Regions from separate parts of the Paenibacillus sp. FSL F4-0087 genome, predicted to be linked through region 1. Evidence: riboswitches for the same ligand, from Rfam matches in the RefSeq annotation. Region 1 holds a riboswitch; each other region holds the start of a gene.
What was found. A riboswitch is a leader RNA that binds a small molecule or an ion and turns the genes downstream of it on or off. The one in region 1 is predicted to bind cyclic di-AMP.

Region 1 (7,941 bases):
TCTACAGCCGTTACAGGACCAGCTACACGAGCCAGACGTTCTGTGAGTGCGCCAATACCTGGTCCGATCTCAAGTGCGCCCTTAGACTCGTCCAGATCAGCTGCATTTACAATTTTGTTTAATATATTTTGATCGATCAGAAAGTTCTGACCCAGGCTCTTCTTGAATGAAAATCCGTGTCTTTGAATAATTTCTTTGGTTCGTTTGGGTGTTGCAATCTCTACGGTTTCTTCCATGCCTTTCATACGCTCACAATCCTTCACGTTCAATTTGCGATAATGCTTCGGAGAATTCTTCCCGGGTAATCTGGAATACACTCAACCGCTTGTGGAACTGCTTGCCGTTGCAATAACCTATACCCAGAAGATTGCCCATCTCCATACGACGTGCAGCAGCCTGTGGGTGCACAATCAGTCCCGCCGCAATCAGATCCTCCCAATCGATCAGACTTGGGGCGCCTTCATATGACGTGTGTACACGAGCCAGTGCATGACGAATCGCCTCCGGTGAGGCGTTCTCCACTCCGATATCGCCCTTGCGCGTAGCATCTGCCTCCGGAATGAAAGCATGCTTGCAACCAGGTACCTTATTGGCGATGATTTTACGAATACGTTCACCAGCATGATCCGGATCTGTCAGTACAATGACACCACGTCTCTCTTGAGCAAGTGCAATACGCTTTAGAATGCGCTGGTTGATGGCAGATCCACCAGTCTCGATCGTATCTGCCTGAACCGCACGTCGAATGGCTACGGTGTCATCACGACCTTCTACCACGATCACTTCTTTTATCATGTTCCATTTCTTCCTTTCTAACGCAAAAAGAAGAGGAATATCCTCTTCTCTGCCAAACGGCGGGGGAGACTGAATTCAGACCCCTCCGCCGCATATTCCGCATGAATCATTCATGCTTATATTTTATAGCATTCCCATTTCAAAGTAAAACGATTTTAGTTCGCTTCCGGCTTCACCGGACCAATCACATATACCGTCTTGCCTTTCTTCCGTCCGAAGTTCAGGGCATGCTTCACACTATCATAATACACATCAATTTTGTTGCCTTTAATGGCACCACCTGTGTCTTCCGCACGACGGAAGCCAAGGCCCTCGATATAAACCCACCAGCCAATTGGAATGACTTTGGGATCAACTGCAATGGTACGTCCCTCGGTTACCCGAGTACCTGATGCTGTTTTTGTGCCGATACCGGGCTCTTCAGAAGAGTAAGCCGTCATGGATACATTTTTTAACACTTTAGAATATTTAAAAGAACTTCCTGAGACGGTAATTACTTTGCTGCCCGAGGCAGCGGTTTTCTTCGAGTTCGTGGTTGTTGCTGTTTTTGTCGTGGAAGTCTGCGCTGATACCGTCTGAATCACTGGCTCTTTCACAACAGGTTTGGCTTTGGTACCAACGGCGATCACTTTATCAACGCGATTCGTTGCGACCGATTTACCCACCATTTTTTTGGAGACCAATTCTCCATCCTGGAACACCTTTTCAATATGCTGTACAAGCGTGCCTTCTTTACCGCTCACAATGACACGATTGTCGCCTTTGTACAAGCTAGGGTCAGCCGTTTTGATCACTTTATAAGCAATCGGCTGTTCCACTTCCACCGTACGCTTTGTTACCCGCACTACACGAATTTTCATATCCGCTTCGATAGTGGTTCCAAGCGCCGGATACACTTTGTCTTCACTTGCAATCTGAATACCTGATTTTTTAATCGCATCTTTTACCGATGAATCGGTTGTATACAGAGTCTTGGTGTCTCCGTCTGCCGTAATCTTAACTGGAACGGCCCGCTCAATAACGATGCGGTCTCCATCTGTAATCGCCCCATTCAAGGGCATGGATACCTGATCGTGAGGGCTGACTGTGATTGACTGCTCCTCCAGCATTTCCTGAAGCATTCCTGTACGAGTCTCTACCGCTTGAGCCTTGCCATCAATAACCAGTGAAATTTGTTTCCCGGCCTGACCGTAAACGACTAACAAGATCATGATTGTAAGCGCAATTGAGAAAATCGCGATCAATGCCATTTGACGCATGTTCTCATGCTTCCACCGCAACGCGAAAGACTTACTGGATGATCGTGACTCATGGGTCTCTTCTGGTTGGAATGTGCCCACTTCTCCGTCCTCCTTCATAGCCTCGCCGTCTAAAGTAATGCATGATGTCTTTGACGCGACTATACCAAATTTTCTACAGAACACAGATCGGACCAACATAATCCGGTTCTGCACCATGAATCAATCTTCGCAACATGATGTCATCCTCCTGAATACTTACCGTATGATGACAGTATTTCTTTTATTCAAAAACAAAAAAGCCAAAGAAAGAGTTTAAGAGGAACTCTTTCGTGGCTTCCGAATGATTCTGAATATCGGAAATTCATGCACGAGGTTGCCTCTCTTTTTCCGCTTGCGAGGTTAGCTGTCGGGTTCGGGCGAAAGAGAGCCGCCCTATCTCCGGTCATCCGCTCATGGCGGACGCCCTTGAATTCACCCCGAGACCCAAAGAAGAAATCAAATACGGCTTCGCAGATTCATACGCTGCTTTTGGGTCAGCGCATGTTGCGCATCGGCTGCAAACACCGATGTTTAAGCCCTATTGGTTCCCCCGCTCTCCGTTAACGGAGACTCAGCGAGACTGATTCATGAAAGTAATGTTGTTTCATCGGAAAGTGTCCCTTTGTTCATCCCCCGAACATCTGTCCAATTTTCCGCACAACAATTCACTGAAAAGATGATATCCTGTTTCTATGCATGTTGTAAAGCGTTGTTCAAGTACGTTTTTCTAAATATTTGGTTAAAATATTGTAATATTCTTGATTTATTTGGATCAAAAAGCAAATTAACTCCGCCTAACTCACTTTTTCACCTGTTTTGCTCGATATTTTAACGAATCCCAAATCGTTCCATGGCATTTTTGGTCGTTATTGCTGCAATTTCCTCTACCGAAATGCCTTTAATTTCCGCAGCTGCTTCTGCAACCAGACGTACATGCGCTGTCTCATTTCGTTTTCCACGATAAGGGTGCGGTGTCAAATAAGGGGCGTCCGTTTCGATGAAAAATCGGTCCATAGGAACCTTCTCAAGAACCTCTTTGGGCTGCTTCGCATTTTTGAACGTGATTGGCCCTCCGAAGGAAAGATGAAAGCCCAAATCCAGGCACATCTTCGCTGTTTCCCAGCTGCCAGAGAAGGAATGCATAACACCGCCTACTTCCCCGGCCTTCTCTTCACGCAGAATCTTTACAATATCCTCATGCGCATCCCGGTTGTGAATGACAATTGGCATATTTAACTCACGGGCAAGACCAATCTGTTGTCGTAATACGCGATGTTGAACCTCTTTCGGTGAAGTGTCCCAGTAATAGTCTAGACCAATTTCACCAATGGCTACCACTTTTTTATGCTTGCATAAAGATGCAATCCATTCCAGATCACCCTCCTGCATCGTGATTGCATCCACTGGGTGCCAACCTACCGCAGCATAGATAAAATCATAGGTTTCAGCCAGCTTCATCGTGGACGGAATGGTCTCCCGATTAAAGCCCACGTTAATCATGCGACCAACGCCTGCATCCACGGCACGCTGAATCATTTCCTCGCGGTCCTCGTCGAATTGTGGTGCATCCAGGTGTGTGTGTGTGTCGAACAACATCATGCTGTATTTCTCCCTTCATGTCGAATAAACGACTATCTCTTTTTAATGTATCCTATACATCTTAACCAGAACATAAATATTACTAAATTGGATCATGTTTTTTTATATTTCATTCCATTAGTTTATTGAACACAACATGTAGAACGAACAAGTTTCTTCATATCTATATGTGCTTATTTTTAGCAACTTGGGTTGTATTCTAATTGCTCAGATTACAAAATTATGTCGATCTACATGTACTCTCCATTAAAGCAGATTACTGTATCATGAAAAATAGCTCTTTTCGAAAGCTTTTTTGCATCATGATTCTTGAACAGCATTGCACATCATTTAATGTGAGAAATAGGGGCGAATATGGGACGGTAATTCATGAACAATCGCATCCACCTTATTCTGCGGATAATACAAATGATGTTTTCCGCGATGAAGACCACTGATTGAACGGACAATGTCGGACACCTCTGACAACTCATGTAACTTGTCTTGCCGATCAAGCAGCAAAATCTGCTTGTCCGTGGATTCATCCGGACGAAACACATCATACGGATTATCCGTTGGAAAATCAATTTCTAGATCATACTCGGGATTGAGACCGGCTACAGTGAAGGCTTCCCGAATCTCTTCAATCATGTTTACGTCGATCTGTTCAATCTCTACATACTTATATAATTTGCGATCTATAAATCGTTCGCATAACTCACTTAGAACAGTATCGTCCTCTTTGCGCCACTGCATAAATGCCGTCTGAATCAAAGCTTCGTCCAGTTGCAAATATTCTTCCACTGATAAATCTCCATTGAATAACTGGGGCAGTGGATCAATCATGAAGCGGAATTGAAAACCTTGCTGTATGAGACTTTTTGCCCGCTTAAATATTTGCCGCAATATAATTTCCGAACTCCGGGTAACCGGATGAAAGTAAATTTGCCAGTACATCTGGTACCTGGACATCAAGTAATCCTCCACGGCGTGCATGCCAGACTCCTTGACCACAATTCGTCCGTGATATGGACGAAGCATACGCAGGATACGGTCAAGGTCAATCGTCCCATAATTTACACCTGTAAAGTAGGCATCCCGAAGCAAGTAATCCATGCGGTCCGCATCGAGCGGACTGGTAACCAAATTAACAACAATAGGTTGCTCATACGTTTTTTGAATAACAGAAGCCACCTTCTCGGGAAAATCAGGAGCATACCGTCTTAAGATCGCCCCTACTTCGGTATCACCTGTAATGATCCGACAAGTCCAATCCTCATGATTCATATTGAAAGCTTCTTCTATAGAGTGAGAGAATGGCCCATGTCCAAGATCATGGAGCAATGCTGCGCAAAGGGCTACCGTCTTTTCCTCCTTTGGCCAATCTGAATAGTGACTTCTTTCGAATTGGGAAATAATCTTACGCGTAATTTCGTAAACGCCCAAGGAATGTGAAAAGCGGCTGTGCTCTGCACCATGGAAAGTAAGAAACGATGTTCCCAACTGACGGATTCGGCGTAAACGTTGAAACTCGGGCGTGTTAATCAACTGCCATATAATCGGATCTTGCACATGGATATAATTATGTACCGGATCTTTAAACACCTTTTCTTCCGTTAAACGCTGTTCCATGTCTATTCACTCCTTTAAATATCGTTTGTATTTGTCGCTTTTCAGTATAATACCACCAAGGATTCGACACGATTTGACGAATCTTGTCGAATAAGGTAGTTTTGTCGTTTTCCAAATCGACAAAGCTGACATTGATGTTTAAATACGAAAAATGGCTTCCAATCCCTTACCACTCGTAATCTTATCAAAAACAGCCTTTATTTTAAGCTAATTTTAAGGTTGACTGTTTTGGGAATCGTTGGTATGATGAGTATCATAAAACATAAAATAATGTCGAATAATGACAATGATCGTTAGCTGAGAGGAGCACTGATTATAATGATGAAATCAACAGGTATTGTAAGAAAAGTGGATGAACTGGGACGGGTAGTTATTCCAATCGAATTGCGCCGTACGCTCGGTATTGGTGAAAAAGATGCTCTTGAGATCTATGTTGACGGCGAGCGCATCATGTTGAAAAAATACGAACCAGCTTGTATCTTCTGTGGCAATGCAGAGAACGTTACTTATTTCAAAGGTAAAATTGTTTGTAACGAATGTATTTCCGAAATCCCTGCACCTGTGACAAAATAAGAAATATCCGCTATAATAGTCTTATTAAATTGTTATTTCTAACCTTTTTATATTCCTTGATCGCCTTCCCGGTGTGAACCCCACCGCTGGAAGGTATTTTTTTGCTTTATTATTGGTTTTCATTACCCCAAAAATAGAGCTACGAGTCTATACAACTCCAAAAAGAAGAGCGGTGACGTTCGTAATATATTTTTTTCTCCGCTCTACTCGTTTTCATATTCCATTAAGGTTGGACCTAAGGTTCCTTTAAGTGTATGTTCTCTATTTATTGATTCGTTATTAGATTAACGCGTTATATACATCTCGTTTCGTCAAACCCCGATCTGTTGCCGTTTTCTTCATCGCATCTTTTCGACTAAGTCCTTCATTCTCATAATGGCTCACATGATCCTCCAAAGACAGCAGCTGCCACCAGGCTTCCCGCTCCGCCTTACGCTCCTCTTCCCTGATACCTTCTACAAGCAAACAATATTCTCCAAGGGGCGGATGTTCCTCAAGCCATTCTATGCATTCTTGGATACTGCCTCTTGCGAACTCCTCATGACGTTTCGTCAGCTCACGTGCCAGTACGATCGAGCGATCACCCAAAATCTCTTCGAGATAGGCTAACGTTTTGCGAATACGGTGAGGGGACTCATAAAATAACAACGTACCGTTGGACTCATTAAAAGCTTCCATCACTTTTCGCATGTCTTTTTTCTCACGCGGCAAAAAACCGCCGAATGTGAAACGCTCCGTCGGTAAACCGGATACGATCAGAGCTGATAACGCGGCATTGGCTCCAGGGATGGGAATGACCGAAATTCCAGCTTCAAGCGCAAGTTTTACAAGATCGGAACCAGGGTCCGAAATGGCCGGCAGACCGGCATCACTGACGAGTGCCAAATTTTTTCCTTCTATTATATAGCGTATTAGTTCAGGCCCACTGGCTCCCTTATTATGCTCATGATAACTGAACAACATCGATGGTGTAATCTCAAAATGGGTAAGCAGCTTTCGGGTCTGACGTGTGTCTTCCGCTGCAATGATGTCACAGCTCTGCAATGTTTTAATTGCTCGAAATGTCATATCGTCCAGATTACCGATTGGTGTTCCTACTAAATATAGTTTACCGGCATCATCTGACCGCTCTGCGTAGCTCTTCTGAATATGCAATGTCATCTATAACCCTCCTTCCGTTGTACGTTGTGCATGCTGTGCACCGTAATATATGTCCATAATTTCTTCGCAGTATTTCCCCTCTTCATTGTAGACAATCAGTGGTGGAAGCATGCGTACCTCCGGTTTCCCATCCTTGAGTGCTTCAATCAACACCATATTGGCTTCCAAATGAGCACGGGGATGTACCATCCGAATTCGCTTCGGTTCAAGTTTATACTCACGCATCAGAGAGATGATCTCACCTAAACGCTGCGGACGATGAACCATGGATACTTTACCGCCATTGCGCACCAGTCGATTGCAGGCCTGAATGACTTCCTCCAGCGTACATCCGATTTCATGACGTGCCATGGCCTGATGAGTGTTCATCTTGAGGTCACTTCCATTCAAGGGCATATACGGAGGGTTAACCGTTATAGCATCGTATACAGCATGGCCCGTTTCTTTCACGAGTTCACGTAAATCACCTTCATGGATCGTAATGGATTCTTCCAATGCATTCAGTTGAATGCTACGGCGTGCCATATCTGCCAATCGCGGCTGAATTTCAATGCCTTCCAGACTCGCCTGAGTCCGTGTGGTCAACAGAATGGGAACAACCCCATTGCCTGTACACAAATCAAGCACACGACCACGTTTCGGTACTGAAGCAAATCGGGCCAACAATACGGCATCCATTGAAAAACTAAACACTTCATCACTTTGAATAATCTTCAAATCATGAGAGAGCAAATCGTCGATTCGCTCCGAATCTTGCAGTTTTACTGATATTTCTGTCATATGATACACTCATCCTCCGGTACTCTATATCTCAGACAAGGTTCTTAACCTTGAAAAAAAACCGTAGGGGATCCCTACGGCCACTTCATTTATTCAAAAAAGACAGGCAGAACAGACAATCGCCTTCCGTCCGCAAATGTCC
Region 2 (7,941 bases), 1.5 Mb from region 1:
TTGGTTGTGCCGGTCCATCGGCAGCGGAGGCGCTGACGGTATGCCATTCATGCTCCAGATCTGCGGCCAGGCGAACCAGCAGGTCCTGGATTGTATCGGTATGAAGAGGAATCACTTTGGAGGCTTCGGTTATGCAGGCGCTCATGGCTGAATGCAGATAACCAAGGACCGCCTCCTCGACAGGGATTTCGAGGTGGTGGTTAATCCAGGCGTGAACGGTGGAGAGGCAGCCGACGGATTCATACTTAGCCAGGGTTTGTTCGAGATGGCTAAAATCAATCCAGGGGTGGAGTGCGTGAGCCAGCTTAATCAGTCGTTTGCCCATTGTGGAGGCGTGTTCTCTAAGATTGACTGGTGTCCGCTGGACATGGACGAGCTTGTCGATGAGGGCTGTACGCCATGCGTCATTATGATCTGCGGCAGTATATATGCCTTTAATCGCCATGCCTTCCAGACGCACGATGCTGGGGTGCAATTGACAGCGCATGAATGATTCGAGATCTTCGGCGTTACGAATGGTACCTTCAGCGATATGGGTATCCATTCCGAAGGAATGGGTGAAGCCTCCAACCTGGATAGAGGAATCAAGCAGTTTGACGTAATCGAGCAGCTTATTCCCACGGTTCACGATCTTTCGCCTCCTACGTTCGTTAAATGTTATATTAAATAACATTTATACTCCTTTTTAGTTCGTTTTATGTTCGTAAATCCGAATTATATGATATATATATTCACATAAATATCCGCTTTTTGTCAATAGTTTCTTGGTTTTTAAATATTTAATCTGTTTAATGTTATTTTATATAACTTTATGAGTTATGTTAAACTGAGGGGGGATAAAGGATGGCACTACAAATAAAGTAGAGTGATCGACCTAATCGGATATACAAACGAGATCAAATTTAATCATATGCACTTCGTAGGAGAAAATGACGAGATTATACGATTTATGGAAGGGAAAACGCAGTTAAAATGATATTTATAAAAATGCTTTACTTTTAAACATGAACCGGGTATAATCAATTCTGTTGCCGATTATTTACGACATGCGGTCGTGGTGGAATGGCAGACACGCTATCTTGAGGGGGTAGTGGGTGTATACCCGTGGAGGTTCGAGTCCTCTCGACCGCATCATAAGAACGATTAGGAAGAAGCTTCCCATATGGGGAGCTTCTTTTTTATGTTTTTTTACAGTAAAGATGAGTCCAGACAAAAAAAGGTCACCCGTTTCCCTGAATGCATGTTCATTCTGTCTTCAGGGGTCGGATGGCCTTCAGTTGTTATTTAAGCAATTCTTTGATGTCTGCTTCAATTTTATCGGGTGTTGTTTTGGGAGCATACCGTTTCAGAACACGTCCGTTCTGATCCACAAGGAATTTGGTGAAGTTCCATTTGATGGCTTTGGAGCCGAGTACACCCGGTGCTTCTTTGGTAAGATGCTGGAATAGAGGGTGAGCGCTTGAACCATTCACATCGATTTTCTCGAACATCGGGAAGCTGACACCATAGTTCATCTGACAGAACTCGGCAATATCATCAGAAGAGCCTTTTTCCTGTGCAAACTGGTTGCTTGGAAAACCAAGAACTTCAAACGGGGAGTCTTTAAACTTATCCTGAAGTTCTTGCAGACCTCTGAATTGAGGTGTGAGTCCGCATTGGCTTGCTGTATTCACGATAAGCAGTACTTTGTCACGATAGTTGGACATTTCAACTTCCTGACCGCGAAGGGTGTTTACTTTGTAGTCGTAGACTGACATGAAAATCGCCTCCATTTCATATTCTTCTTCCTTCTATTATATTGATTGCAATTAAATATTGCAAAATTAATATTGCTTTTTTAACTCAATTTGAGGCTGTCGTGTATGATCTGTGACTGATTTAATACCTAATTATCGCTAAAGAGAGAATTAGAGAGCTTTGATGAGATGGGTAGAGAATGGATGCGTTGTAAGCGCTATTATTGATGGGAAATGGCAAAAATCCGTCGATTCGGTGATCTGCGCAGACTTTACACCAATATGGCACGGGTGTATGATTCATATCGTAATTCCAATTTAAATTAAATTTTACATGAAAAACGAAACAAACGATAATATCGCTCTGATTATTGATTATAAAAGAACGATGTTTTAATCGCTGAGTTTCCATTCATTCATGGGTGGGAAACGGGGGAACCAACAGGATGAACTGTCCAGGACAGTGGGCATCCATGGGGTGAATTTTCCGGTGACAGCCGGAAATAGGGCGACTCTCGCGCCCGAATCCGTCAGCTAACCTCGTAAGCGTTAAAGGGAGAGGCAACAAGCCGTACGCTGGTTCATAGTGTCTTTTTGCTATGGATTATTGAAGAAGCGTCCGGGAGGCCTTGGTCCCCCACGCTTCTTTTTTGTTGTCTTTTCACGCCAAGGGAGGAACGAATGATGGATAAAGAGATGATCTTAGTGACTGCTCCAAATGAAGCAGGACGTAAATTTATCAAATTGCTGATGTACAAAAAAATGCCGTTTGCCGTTCTGACCAACAGTGCAGGGGAAGAGCGCAGGCTCCGGAGAATCGGTGTGGAGCATGTCATTCGCATGAACACGGCTGCAGCTCAGAAATGGTTTTTGCCGCAAGGTAGTGTCGGCAATGTTTTTATTTTTGAAAATAGCCTAAACCTGACCTGTCGATATTTGCAGATCTGCCGCTCCTGGACATCCAAGTCCTTGTGTGTCATTACGGAACAAAGCCACCCCAAAGGGATCTATCGGGGAATGGGAGCAGACCGTATTGTATATTCCTTGAATGGGGAAGTTGGGTTTCTGCTGAATGGCTAGTGGCTAGTACTATTCCTGTGATTGATCCAGTGTCAGCTGCCTGTTATAATTGAAATCATAAATAAACGGAAACTTGAGGAGACTCATGCATGTTGGTGGGTCTTCTTTTTTATGGTTTGGGAAATAGGGATAATTTCCTGTGGCTAACGAGGAGGAATAGGCGTGCCGGATGTACGTGGAATACAATGGTTGTTCTTTGATGTGGGGGATACGCTCGTGGACGAATGGGAGCCGGTAGATGATATTATCGGTCAGTTCGTTCGTGAAGCTTGTGCGCTTGGTTATCAGGTGGAGATGCAGACGGTGCGAGAACTATTTGCCGCCTCCTACCGAAATTACGAGCAATGGCCGATGAAATTGGCTATTCGTACCCTTATCAGCGACAAGGGGCACCGGGAACAGATACAGGAGAAGCTAAAGTTCCGCAAAGAGCTTGAGCGGCCCTTCGCGTCAGCCGACGCTGTTCTCCAGACGTTATCGCAACACTATAAGATTGGTATCATTGCCAATCAGAGCCCGGGGACGGAAAATCGGCTGGATAGCTACGGCTTGCGCAAGTATGTGGATGTGCTGGCCTGTTCGGCTGAAGAAGGAGTGTCCAAGCCTGATCCTGAATTGTATGCTGTAGCGTTGAAACAGGCGGGATGTAAACCCGAGGAAGCGGTCATGATCGGCGACAGGATTGATAATGATATTATTCCAGCTAAGAAGCTGGGTATGCATACGATCCGGATTTTGCAGGGTTATGGCAGGTTCCAGCCGGAGCTTGCGGATGCAGAGCCTCCAGACTGGACTGTTGAATCACTGGAGGAACTTCTTCCATTGTTAATGGTAACTCAAAGTTCAGACAACTAAATAAGAGCAAGCCGTATTTAAGATCTAATCGGTATGAATTAGATGGCTGCTCAAACATATAAAAGGCTGATCGTCTCAAGGGATACATGACTTGAGTTGATCAGCCTTTTTGAGTTAGACAAAATATTGCGTAGTTCCGTTTAACTTAGAATAACAGAATGGTTTGGATAATCAGATACACATTCAGGACAACGATAACTCCGGCAATAATCCAGGAGATGATTTTGAGCCACAACTTGTTGGCAAAGGCCCCCATGCTTTTTTTGTCACTCGTAAACATCACCAGTGGAATGACGGCAAAGGGTAGCTGTAGCGACAGCACAACCTGGCTCAGAATCAGCAGTTCCTCTGTTCCGTGCTCTCCGGCAATGGCTGTTACGATGACGGCTGGAATGATTGCGATTAGACGTGTAACCAGTCGACGAAGCCATGCTGGGATACGAATGTTCAGAAAGCCTTCCATTACAATCTGTCCGGACAACGTGCCGGTGAGTGTTGAGTTCTGGCCGGAAGCCAGCAAGGCTACACCGAACAGGATGCTGGCGATGGTAGTACCCAGCAGAGGTGTCAGCAGATGGTATGCATCTGTAATTTCCGCGACCTGAGTCATACCTGCACTATGGAACACGGCAGCAGACACAATCAGGATGGCTGCATTGATGAACAGAGCAAGCGTTAAAGCGATGGTTGAATCCATGGTGGAATACAGAATCGCTTCTTTTTTCCCTTTTGGCGTTTGTTCAATCTGACGGGTCTGCACAATGGAAGAATGCAGATACAGATTATGGGGCATGACGGTTGCACCGATAATCCCGATGGCAATGTAGAGCATAGCTGGATTTTGCAAAATCTCGGCACTGGGTACAAAACCATGCATGACGCCGCCCATATCCGGTTTAGCGAGAAACAGGTCAATCCCGAAGCAGAGGGCGATGGTGGCCATCAGCACAATTACGAGCGATTCCAATGCACGGAAGCCTTTGTTTTGCAGCAAAAGAATGACTAGTACATCGACAGCGGTAATAATGACGCCGTATAACATGGGAATGTTGAACAGCAGCTTGAGCGCGATTGCCGAACCAATAACCTCGGCAAGGTCGGTGGCTGCAATTGCAAGCTCACACAAGATCCATAACACGATCACAACAGGCATGCTAAATCGTTCGCGGCAGGCTTGCGCCAAATCCCGTCCTGTGACAATCCCGAGCTTGCCAGCGAGAGACTGCAACACAACAGCCATCAGGTTCGAAATCAGAATAACGGATAATAATGTGTATCCGAATTGTGAACCACCCGCAATATCTGTTGCCCAGTTCCCGGGATCCATATATCCAACGGCAACGAGGTAACCCGGTCCAACAAAAGCAAGGAATTTTTTCCACCAAGCAGCGTTCTGCGGTACCTTCATGGAGCTGTGGGCTTCCCCGAGAGATGGGGCCATACCCGCAGCCAATGGTTCATTTGAAGGAGTGCTGAACGGATTTTTTTTACTCATAATATAATCACCCGACTTTGAAGTATTGATATTCTATATGAAGAGGAACGGTGTCATTCCTTTGATTACATTTGAACACTTAAACCAAAATCAAAAGCGTAATTAAACTACTTTTCATATGTCTAAACGTTTATGTTGATACTTACATTGTACTCCTTCAATTATTTTTGTCTAGTGCAACTTTTGTGTATGAGGACAAAATTTACCGGAGAGTGAATTGTGCCTTAGTATATTACCCAACCTTGGATAAATTACCTGTGTTCCTTTCCCGATGCATGAAAAAGATAAAGATGTAAAACCTGAATAAGGATTAACAACGTTTCAAAATGAGCCAGAAGTTTAAATTGAATAGTAGGCAACAAAAAATTAAAGGCGAAGGAGAGATTCTTAATGGAAGCTTTATATACAGCAACAGCGACAGTTAAAGGTGGACGTACAGGTTCGGTGGCTTCTTCGGATGGCGTGCTCAAGCATGATCTGAAAATGCCAAAAGAACTTGGAGGCTCCGGTGGTGAAGGAACCAATCCTGAGCAGCTCTTTGCAGCGGGATACGGTGCTTGTTATGAAAGTGCTCTTGCCAATGTGGCACGCAAAGCGGGCGTGAAGTTGGAGAATGTGGTGGTCACAAGTAATGTATCCATCGGCAAAGATCCGGCGGATGATGGTTTCCAACTGTCTGTACGTTTGGATGTGAGCATGCCTGGCGTGGATCACAGTCAAGCAGAGGATCTCGCTCGCAAGGCACATGATTTCTGTCCTTACTCCAAAGCAACCCGTGGCAATATTGATGTGGTACTTAATGTAGTTTAAGACCTGACTCGTAGGAGTAAAGGGAACATATAGAGCAGGGTATCTTTGGATACCTGATGTTCGAGTACAAGACCCTGCTGGCCTTCGGCAGGGTTTTGTATTTTATAACAATTGCGATGCAGGAGATTGCATGTTGGACAGCGTACTATTTTACATAATCTACTCTTGCTTGAAGTCATACATTCGAATGAGGGGGAACGACAATGAGTATTGAAGAGATGATAGAACGACGATTTGTATGTACCAAATGCAGGGGTACGGATTGCAATATTAAGGAAGTATCCATGTCAGGAGCGGGACTTAGCAAAATGTTTGATATTCAGCACAATCATTATCTCTTCGTCGCCTGTTCTTCCTGTGGATATGTAGAAGTATTCGATCCGGATGTGTTGAAAGGGAAAAAACAGGGTCAGGTGGGTACCATTCTTGATATTCTATTTGGTGGGTAAATGTGCGTGAGTTGACATCGAACTAAAATTTCTTTAATATGATTTAGTACTAAGAAGTGTCAATGCATGAACCAAATTTGAATTAACAGGTGATATCCATGTCTTATAGACCGCGTATTGCAAATTTAGAATTAGCTAGTGGCAACAAGGAAGACGGATTGTATGAATTTAAAATGAAATTGGTAGACGGTACACAATGCCGTGTATTCTACTCCCATTCCCCGGAATGGAAGCTAACCAATATCAGCCGTCTACAGAAAACGCCTTGTCCGGTATGTCGCAAAGATTTCATTTGCAAATGCATGGACCAGTGGGCTGGTGACCTGCACCAACAAATGATTGACGACCAATGGATGGAAAAGGCAATTGCAGAGTAATTGCCAAAACAGATACGAGCGTGGGCATAGAGCCTGCGCTCTTTTTCTATTTTTCGTTACACTTAAATAAAATGTGAAAAAAGCGAACGGGATGACTCAAAACGGGTAAGTTACTCTAATAGCACACATGAGGAGGCCACGATTATGACAGCAAACCAAATGGATCAGCATCAGGGACACCCGATTGTGCTTGTGGACGGAGTCTGTCATTTCTGCCAAGGATTAACGAAGTGGATAATCAAGCGTGACCCTGAGGGGAAGTATCATTTTGCATCACTTCAATCGGATGTAGCGAAAAAATTGCTGGAGAAGGGCAATCTGTCCACGGACAGCATGGATACTTTTGTACTCATTGAGGATGGGAAATATTATACACGTTCAACCGCAGCGCTGCGTCTGGCCAAAGGCTTAAAATTCCCTTATCCATTATTGTACGTGTTGATTATTGTACCGAAATTTATTCGAAATGCCATATATAACATGGTAGCTCGCAATCGATATCGCTGGTTCGGTAAAGATGAAGCGTGTATGCTGCCTACACCCGAAATCAAGGATCGATTCCTTTAAAAAGGCTAAGTGTGACAGATTGTATCGATGCCGATTGATTAATAACGGAAATAATTGGGTAATGAGTACGGATCAATTCTATTTTGGGAGGCAAATAACTTGAAGAAGTGGACTACATTAATTATTGGGGCATTATTAGCAGTAAGCATGACAGCTTGCGGAAGCGATGCAGATAACAGTACAGCAACGCCGCCAGCTGGAAACGAAACGTCTAACGAGGGCAATACAACTGCGGAGCAGGAGACAAAGATCCCTACATTGGATGAGTTAATTGAGAAAACGAATGCAGCGACTAAAGATATGAAAAGCTTCACTACGGAAGCCAATATTGATCAAAATTTGAAAATGGTGGCTGGCGAGCAGTCCCAGGATCAACAGGTGAAAACATCGCTGAAGATGGATATCATCAAAGATCCGATGATGATCTATCAGGAAATGAAGATGGAAATGTCCGGACAGGAAGCGCAGAATGTGAAGCAGTACATCACTTCGGATAAGATTTATTCGCAGGTGGGGGACCAGTGGGTCAAAATTCCTGACGAGCAAACGAAACCACTGATTGAGCAGATGCA
Region 3 (7,941 bases), 2.7 Mb from region 1:
TGTCCGTCCGCGTACAAAGCGCGTGAAATTGTTGACCTTTGTATAGTCATCATCCAATATGGCTGTCCATTCTTCCAAATATGGATGAGCATCAGCCTGCATCGAACGAATTGTTGGCCGAACAAACAACTCAAAGCCGACAAAACAAGCCCCCGGATTGCCCGAAAGTGCAAATAGCAGCTTGTCATTAACCACTGCAGCCGTCGTAACACTGCCGGGACGCATGGTCACTTTGTTAAACAGCATCTCCATATTCCCTTCCCGAACCAAGTCCCCCATAATGTCATAATCTCCAACCGATACTCCACCTGTTGTGACCACCATATCATTATGTTCAAGCGCTTCTGTAAGCTTCGTACGTGCGGTATCCACATCATCTGCAATCGAACCATACATAACCGGCTCGCCACCCGCTTCAACGACCAGAGACCGAAGCATATAACTGTTACTGTTCCGAATACGCCCGGGTTGCAATGGCTCGTCCACTTCCAACAACTCTGTACCTGTTGCAAAAATGGCTACCTTGGGGCGTTTGTATACAGGCACTTGACCTACGCCGAATGTCGCCAGCACGGATTGTTCACCTGCCTGAATAATCGTTCCTGCTTCCAGCAGCAATTGGCCCTCATGAACTTCCAATCCAATTGGGGTAATGTTAGCATCAGTCTGAATATGGCGCTTCAGAGCAATCCATTGTTCCCCATGCTCTTCTTTACTTTCAGTCATCTCCATCATAACAACAGCATCTGCACCTTCCGGTACCTGAGCTCCTGTCATGATCCGAGCAGCTGTACCCGATGTAATCGTAAGATCCGATGTATACCCGCATGGAATTTCATCAATGATACGGAGCCAAATCTGCTGCTCGCTTGATGCTTCAATCGTATCCGAACTTAGAATCGCGAACCCATCCATTCCGGAACGACGAAAGAATGGGTAAGGATGGGGAGCATGAATCGTCTCAGCAAGCGTTCGACCATGTGCTTGCTCAAGTGTTACTTTTTCTATTGAACCCGAACTGACATGAGCAGCAACTTTCGCCTGCGCATCCGGTACTTGTATAGCTTTACGGATAAATTTCGCAGTCGTCATATCCGTTGAATGTGAATTTATTTTCAATGGTGATAGAACCTCCCTGGATCATTTGTTCATCTTAAAAAGTGTAGCCCGAAAGCTAGGTCATGACAAGTACTCTCCAACATATCATTCACATGAAAGACGAATGGACAGACCATAATATGTAAGAGAAAGGAGCTGACCTTTATGAACCAACGATGCGAATTATGTGGAAGGGAGCCTGTCGAGACAACAGTACATCACCTGACACCGAAAGAAATGGGCGGAACACATATGCCTACTGCAGATCTTTGTATCCCTTGCCACAAACAGATTCATTCTCTGTATACCAATCGCGATATTATTACCTTAGGTTTAACTGAGATACAGGCTCTAAGGAAAGATGAACGCATCGCTCCTTATATCCGCTGGATTCGCAAACAACCTGCCACAACCATTCCTCGTGTTCGAAAGTCCCATCATGTCCGCAAATCGTAAAACAAAAAGAACAGCGTCCAAGGTCATGTTCAGTGGCATAGCTCGCTCCACCTTACCTTTTCACTGTTCTTCTGCTAATGCTTTAATATTGCGGGCCCCATTCATGAGGAGTGCTACCTACGCCTCATGATTCGGCCGCCGCCAACCCTCGTTTTGGGTTTTTTATAGGAACTCTTCGGTGAATCAAATAATCCTCCAAGGCCGCCACTACTTTTATTACGATCAATTGTGCCTTTGCTTTGTTCCTTATTCCGGCTGAATAATCCTCCACCGGAGCCTACGCTTGAATCCTTATCGCTGCCACGACGGGTAATCGACCCTTTCCGGTCAACGGTAATGGGCGGCGCAACCTTTTTATCGCTGCTCGTCGGTGTCCGATAGGAACCTTCTCTTGGTTTGTACGTGTCCTTGTTCGTATAACCCCGATACGTACCGGACCCTCTACCCCCGAACGAATCAAACAAATTACCGATTAATGTTGCGGTTAAATAACCTTGCAAAAAGGACGAATCATAATTCTGCCGAACATATTCCTTTGAATCCACCTCAACCAAGGTGTCTTCCGCTTTATTCGGGTCTTGCTGCAAATGATAATACTGGTCCTGATACACCAGGAACATCCGCTCTGTATTTTCCGCCGAGATCTGATCCGGCTTCCGCTGTTCAGATAAATCCTGAGCAACCTCTGGAACGGTACGATCGGCAGCTCGGTACACATAGGATGTCGTATTACCACTGCCGCTGACCGATTCAAGCGGATATGTGTCCTGAACGGATGGTGCTCCGCACGCGGACAGCAGCGACATCACAAGGCTGAGGACCAGCATTAATTTTAATGCATGTGCCAAGCGCTTTTTCATTGGAACCTCTCCTAGCTCGAACGAATCACTTTGATATCCGCAGGAAGAATGGACTCACCTTCATACAGCGTAAATCTTCTGTCTTGCCACTCCACACGCAAAAGCATGTTATCATCAGACTGATATTGCCATACTAATTGTTCCCCAGCCTGACCATAGGGTGTCCTGCCTGCAGTGGTTACCATTCCTCCGTATTCTTCCTCCAAATGATACGCACGTCCATCCAGATCCAGCAACGTAGGCACCTCGTCTGGTGCATCGAGACGGCCATCAATTGGTGTATAGAGGGCATACCGGGTCATTTCCCGTTCTTCAATATGCAAATGTCGGATTGCCGTACCATCCTGCAACGTGAGTACAGCTGCATTTCGCGCTCGATGATGTACCCGCCCAACAACTTCATAGGTGACCAGCGAAACTTCACAGATATCACCAGGTGCCAGCTGAAGCATTGTTTTCTCTACCTTAGGCGGTTCAGGTTTGGCTATTATCCCTTTAATCCGTTTCCACACACTCATACCCATTACTCCTGTTCTTTATCTTATAAACAAGCTGCAATAATTAATGCGCCCACGATATGTAGTGCACCCGAGAACAAACCATAACCAGTCTTGCCCTGCTGTATTCCCGTATCCAGATCCAGGTTGGCCCATCTCCGAATCATAAAGTGAACCACACTCTCCAGAATCAGCAAAATAATAAATGAAACAACGGATACCAACAACGCTTCTCCAAGATGACCGGCTGTCGAAATGGAGGTGGCGAGTACATATCCCTGAGCAAACAGCTTCATAACCATACGTGTTGTAACGGCCATATTGCCCGCCTTCACTTCAGCAAAATCCTTATACTTCGTGAACAAAGAATCCACATACATTAAGACAAACAGCAAAACCGAACCCGATAACGTCCAGACCAGCATTGCCAAAATGTTCAAATCCATTTACATAGCCCCCACATCTCAACATGAACCGCAATTAAAAGCGAAGGAGAAACGCTGGTCTCTCCTCCGCTGGTGCCCCTGCTTGCTTACAAGGTTTTAGTTCTTATTTTCGTATTGCTTCATCAGTGCTGCCAGTTCATCCTCAACAGCCTGATCTTTGCCCAGCTTCTCGAACTCATCATCCAGCGATTTTCCTTTGGACGACATCTCATTGCTGGCTTCGGCCTGTGCTTCCATCTGCATCATTTTTTCTTCCATGCGCTTCATGCCGGCACTTGCAGTGTCGGAGCCAAATCCGTTCAGCGCCTTGTTGATTTCGGTTTGAGCTTTTGCAGCGTTGTAGCGCGCAACCAATGTTTCACGTTTGTTTTTCATTTGCGTCAATTGTTTGCGCATTTCGTCCAGCTTGCCACGAAGGTTATCGGCAGAAGCCTTGTTTTGATCATAGCTTGTTTTGTACTCGGCCATCTTCTCTTCAGCGACCTTCTTCTCTTCCAATGCCCGACGAGCCAAATCCATATTCTGTGCACGCGCTGCTGTATGTGCTTGCTCCTCACGTTTCTTCACGAGAGCTTCCTGTTCTTCAAACAGCTGCTTGAATTTCTTCTCAATGGCGATCTGTGCAGCAACAGCTTTCTCCGCATCTTCCAGATCTTCCTGCATATCCCGGATATATTGATCCGTCATTTTGATCGGATCTTCTGCCTTGTCAATAATAGAGTTAATGTTAGACATCGTTAAATCGCGCAATCGTTTGAAAATGGACATTATGGTATTCCTCCTAGTCGATAGTTCATCCTTGTATATAATCATACATACGTGGCAATGTTCTACTCGTTTCAATTTTAACAAAAAAAATCATAAAAAACGATTTTAGCCTGCTTAGCCTAAATGGAACTATTGAATCAATCGACCCGTTTGGCACAGCTCTTCATCAAGCAGCTTCTCTGCAGTCTGCACAATCTCGTCAATCTGCATCCGCGTAATTTCATCAAAGTGAATCCCCATTATTACGGTAACGGTTACCTTTAAATGAAGGGCAGCCTTACGTGCCAGTCTCTCACACAACTCTTGTTCTTTATGCCCTGGAATATGCACCGTAGCCCCACTCACTCGTTCACGGTCTGGATAAAATGTGGCTACTGCTCCAATATGTGATCTTCCTCCAGTTACCATAAACACTTTGTCTTCCCCTGCCTCAATCACCTGTAAACGAACGGAGTTTAAATCGTATGTACTCATTTTGCTCCACCTGTCCTTTTCAATATGTATATGTATGGTGGAATTATGGCTCCGATTTAATGAATCAGCAGTGAAACATCTCACATCATGCATAAATACGGATGGCCCCGGGCATACCAAAGAGAACGCAATTTGGGAAAAGGAGGCACGAACATGCGTATACGCCTCATCATGTTATCCATCATGGTCATTCTTCTGGGAGGAAGTTATGCTCCTGCTCAGTTATGGGCTTCTTCAAGCCCGCAAACCGAACCTGCTTCGAAGTCTGATTCTCCTGAAGAAGAACAGTTGACTCTGGGACAACTCAGACAGAAATATGCGGATACGTTCAAAACCAATGGCCCCTCAACAAAAAAGGTCGCTCTGACTTTTGATGATGTTCCTGATCCACGGTTCACACCGCAGGTGCTGGATATTCTAAAAAAATACAAGGTGCGGGCTACGTTTTTCATTGTAGGAAATCGCGCTGAGAAACATCCGGATCTGGTGAAACGTATGATAAAAGAAGGGCATATTGTGGGCAATCACAGCTACAATCACCCGGAATTCAGCAAGCTAACCATGAATGCATTTCGCAAACAAATCTTACATACCGGGGATATTATTCGAAATCTAGCGGGTTACACTCCCAAAATGATTCGTCCACCCTATGGTGACATTAACGAGCAACAGCTCCAATGGGCAGCCAAGCAACATTACAGCATCGTGAACTGGAACGTTGATTCTCTGGACTGGAAGGGCCTCTCCAAAGAGGAAGTCAAACAAAACATCCTGTCCGCCGTCAAACCAGGTTCCATTGTTCTGCAGCATGCAGGAGGCGGTGTAGGATCGAAGCTGAGTGGTACGATCGAGGCGTTGCCTGAAGTTATTGAAGAATTGCGAAACCGCGGGTACGAGCTGGTGACTTTGGACGAAATGCTGGAACTGCCAAAGGGTAAATAGATTTGATACGGCAATGGATATTCAAAAGGGTGTTCTTCAATCACATTATTGTGATTGGAGAGCACCCTTTATTGTTTAATTTAGATTAAGTTGGAGTCACATATGATGATGTGCAGCTTGCTTTGATTTTATTTCAAAATGTAAAGTTCCACATCCTGAATACCAAATGTGCTCACGGATTGCTTGCTGCCAGGAATAAAGATATCGATCTTGTGTCCTTTAATGGCACTGCCCACATCACGAGCCGTAGCGACAAATGCCTGTTTTGGCAGTCCTGGATGTGTATGACCTGTCACCAGTACCTTTGTACCCAATGGAATGATACTTGGGTCTACTGCAATGGTACCCAATTCAAGCGGATTACCGAAGTAATCCACAGCACCCCATCCTCCATTTTCGGAAGCATCAGCGGAGTATGCTGTTGCTTTGACGTCGACAGCTTTGCTGTAATCAAACGTTTTTCCCCAGGCTTGTACAACTTTACTATCTGCATTAACGTCAAGGCTTGCGGCAGTTACCGTTTTGGCCTCCGTTTTTGCTGCTGCAGCAGAAGCTGTGTTTGTTGTTTTACCAGGGATCGTAATTTTCAAACCACCATAAATGTTGTAAGCTGAAATGTCATTATTAGCTTTAATAAGAGAGTTAAGTCCAACTCCATATTGTTTGGATAAGGTGTAGAAGGTATCCCCCTCTTTGGCCACATGAACTGAATCAGCATGAGCCGGAACGGCCTGAATGAGCATTGCTGCTGTCAGCAAAGCTGTTGCTGTTTTGGCTATACGTTTCTTGTTAATCATGGTCTTCCTCCCTCATTATGCCTGCGAAGTTAGTTGTCGGATTCGGATGGAGGAAACCACCCTATAGGTTCAATTACATTTAAGAATTTATGTAGCCCTAATTCACCCCAAGCCGTGTGCAAATAATTCTTCCCCTAGCACACTCTGCATCATTACATCCCACACTCCCAACTCCGGAAGTTTCGGCAGGAACAAATATATCACAATTTTGTAACCAGGGGTCGTAGTAAATGTTACCATCTGGCTAATTCACTTTAATATTTAGGCTGAATTCAAGCCGTTTTTTCAAATAAATGTCTATTTGAGCTTTAATCATTGATGACAGAAACGTTACTTTTTATGTAATTCCGTGCGTATCCTTACATAACAAAACAATCCCTGCCGACGGTTCGTCGACAGGGATTGTTGAGGGGATGAAATTCTCATCCAAAGTATAGATTTTGCATTTTCATCTTGATCTTCATCCTTATTATTGGATGGTATTAGAGCACTTTAGCGAGGAAGTCACGTGTACGTGCATGCTTGGGCTCGCCAAACACTTCAGCAGGCGTTCCTTCTTCTACAATAACCCCACCATCCATGAACAGGATACGGTCTCCTACTTCGCGTGCGAAGCCCATCTCATGGGTTACAATAACCATAGTCATGCCGCCCTCTGCAAGCCGCTTCATGACATCCAGTACTTCACCGACCATTTCAGGGTCCAGTGCTGAAGTAGGCTCGTCAAACAGCATGACATGCGGCTGCATCGCAAGCGCTCTTGCAATAGCGATCCGTTGTTTCTGTCCACCGGACAGCTGATTTGGATAAGCGTCTTTTTTGTCAGATAGGCCAACCGTCTTGAGCAAATCTGAGCAGATTTGTTCCGCTTCGTGTGCAGATTGTTTTTTCACTTTAATGGGAGCAATCGTAATATTCTGTTGCACCGTTTTGTGCGGAAACAGATTGAAATGCTGGAATACCATCCCCATTTTTTCACGTGTTGCATTAATGTTATGTTTGGGGTCAGTGATCGATACACCTTCAAAATTAATTTCGCCTGAAGTCGGCTGCTCCAGCAGGTTCAAACAGCGCAAAAATGTACTTTTCCCCGATCCGGACGGACCGATGACCACGACAACCTCGCCTTTGCCAATTGTTACATTAATGCCCTTGAGCACATCGTTATTTCCATATGATTTGTGTAATTGTCTAACGTCTATCACTTGCACTCAACTTCCTTTCCAGTCGACCCAGCAGCTTGGACAAAATGAACGTCAGCACAAAGTAAATGGCCGCTGCAATCAGGAATGGATTCATTCCTTGGTACGTAATGTTTTTGACTACACTTGCCTGGTACATAATGTCCACCATACCAATAACCGAGATGATGGAGGATTCCTTGATAATGGTCACGAACTCATTACCGATCGCCGGCAACACCGCTTTGAACGCTTGTGGAAGCACAATGAAGCGCATGGCCGCACCTCTGCCCATCCCCAGGGAACGAGCTGCTTCCAGTTGACCGCGATCCACACCCTGTATACCTGCCCGGAAAATCTCGGCAAGATAGGCACCACTATTAATGGATAGTGTGATAATCCCCGCCTGAAGTGGCGTGAAA

Region 2: it holds a riboswitch for cyclic di-AMP, as region 1 does, so the genes downstream of both, MHB84_RS06040 (hypothetical protein) here and MHB84_RS12905 (3D domain-containing protein) in region 1, are expected to answer to the same signal.
Region 3: it holds a riboswitch for cyclic di-AMP, as region 1 does, so the genes downstream of both, MHB84_RS25255 (3D domain-containing protein) here and MHB84_RS12905 (3D domain-containing protein) in region 1, are expected to answer to the same signal.

Annotation. Positions count from the first base shown of each region.
Region 1 covers NZ_JBBODJ010000001.1:2,748,737-2,756,677, forward strand. The annotation lists gene rsmA (16S rRNA (adenine(1518)-N(6)/adenine(1519)-N(6))-dimethyltransferase RsmA) at 1-245, opposite strand, end outside; gene rnmV (ribonuclease M5) at 250-795, opposite strand; gene MHB84_RS12905 (3D domain-containing protein) at 951-2,135, opposite strand; cyclic di-AMP (ydaO/yuaA leader) riboswitch at 2,409-2,662, opposite strand; gene MHB84_RS12910 (TatD family hydrolase) at 2,904-3,674, opposite strand; gene MHB84_RS12915 (HD domain-containing protein) at 4,005-5,285, opposite strand; gene MHB84_RS12920 (AbrB/MazE/SpoVT family DNA-binding domain-containing protein) at 5,604-5,858, shown strand; gene rsmI (16S rRNA (cytidine(1402)-2'-O)-methyltransferase) at 6,138-7,019, opposite strand; gene MHB84_RS12930 (tRNA1(Val) (adenine(37)-N6)-methyltransferase) at 7,020-7,799, opposite strand; gene yabA (DNA replication initiation control protein YabA) at 7,885-7,941, opposite strand, start outside.
Region 2 covers NZ_JBBODJ010000001.1:1,233,987-1,241,927, reverse strand. The annotation lists gene MHB84_RS06055 (urease accessory protein UreF) at 1-628, opposite strand, end outside; tRNA gene MHB84_RS06050 (tRNA-Leu) at 1,049-1,131, shown strand; partial or broken gene MHB84_RS31345 (hypothetical protein) at 1,237-1,305, shown strand; gene MHB84_RS06045 (glutathione peroxidase) at 1,281-1,757, opposite strand; cyclic di-AMP (ydaO/yuaA leader) riboswitch at 2,125-2,300, shown strand; gene MHB84_RS06040 (hypothetical protein) at 2,421-2,816, shown strand; gene MHB84_RS06035 (HAD-IA family hydrolase) at 2,979-3,671, shown strand; gene MHB84_RS06030 (Nramp family divalent metal transporter) at 3,817-5,112, opposite strand; gene MHB84_RS06025 (organic hydroperoxide resistance protein) at 5,557-5,976, shown strand; gene MHB84_RS06020 (zinc ribbon domain-containing protein) at 6,180-6,425, shown strand; gene MHB84_RS06015 (hypothetical protein) at 6,524-6,802, shown strand; gene MHB84_RS06010 (thiol-disulfide oxidoreductase DCC family protein) at 6,947-7,369, shown strand; gene MHB84_RS06005 (DUF6612 family protein) at 7,469-7,941, shown strand, end outside.
Region 3 covers NZ_JBBODJ010000001.1:5,483,807-5,491,747, reverse strand. The annotation lists gene MHB84_RS25295 (molybdopterin molybdotransferase MoeA) at 1-1,092, opposite strand, end outside; gene MHB84_RS25290 (restriction endonuclease) at 1,264-1,554, shown strand; gene MHB84_RS25285 (DUF4247 domain-containing protein) at 1,668-2,414, opposite strand; gene MHB84_RS25280 (DUF4178 domain-containing protein) at 2,426-2,932, opposite strand; gene MHB84_RS25275 (DUF350 domain-containing protein) at 2,956-3,357, opposite strand; gene MHB84_RS25270 (PspA/IM30 family protein) at 3,454-4,125, opposite strand; gene lpdD (prenylated flavin chaperone LpdD) at 4,255-4,599, opposite strand; gene MHB84_RS25260 (polysaccharide deacetylase family protein) at 4,753-5,541, shown strand; gene MHB84_RS25255 (3D domain-containing protein) at 5,670-6,338, opposite strand; cyclic di-AMP (ydaO/yuaA leader) riboswitch at 6,341-6,536, opposite strand; gene MHB84_RS25250 (amino acid ABC transporter ATP-binding protein) at 6,821-7,543, opposite strand; gene MHB84_RS25245 (ABC transporter permease subunit) at 7,530-7,941, opposite strand, start outside.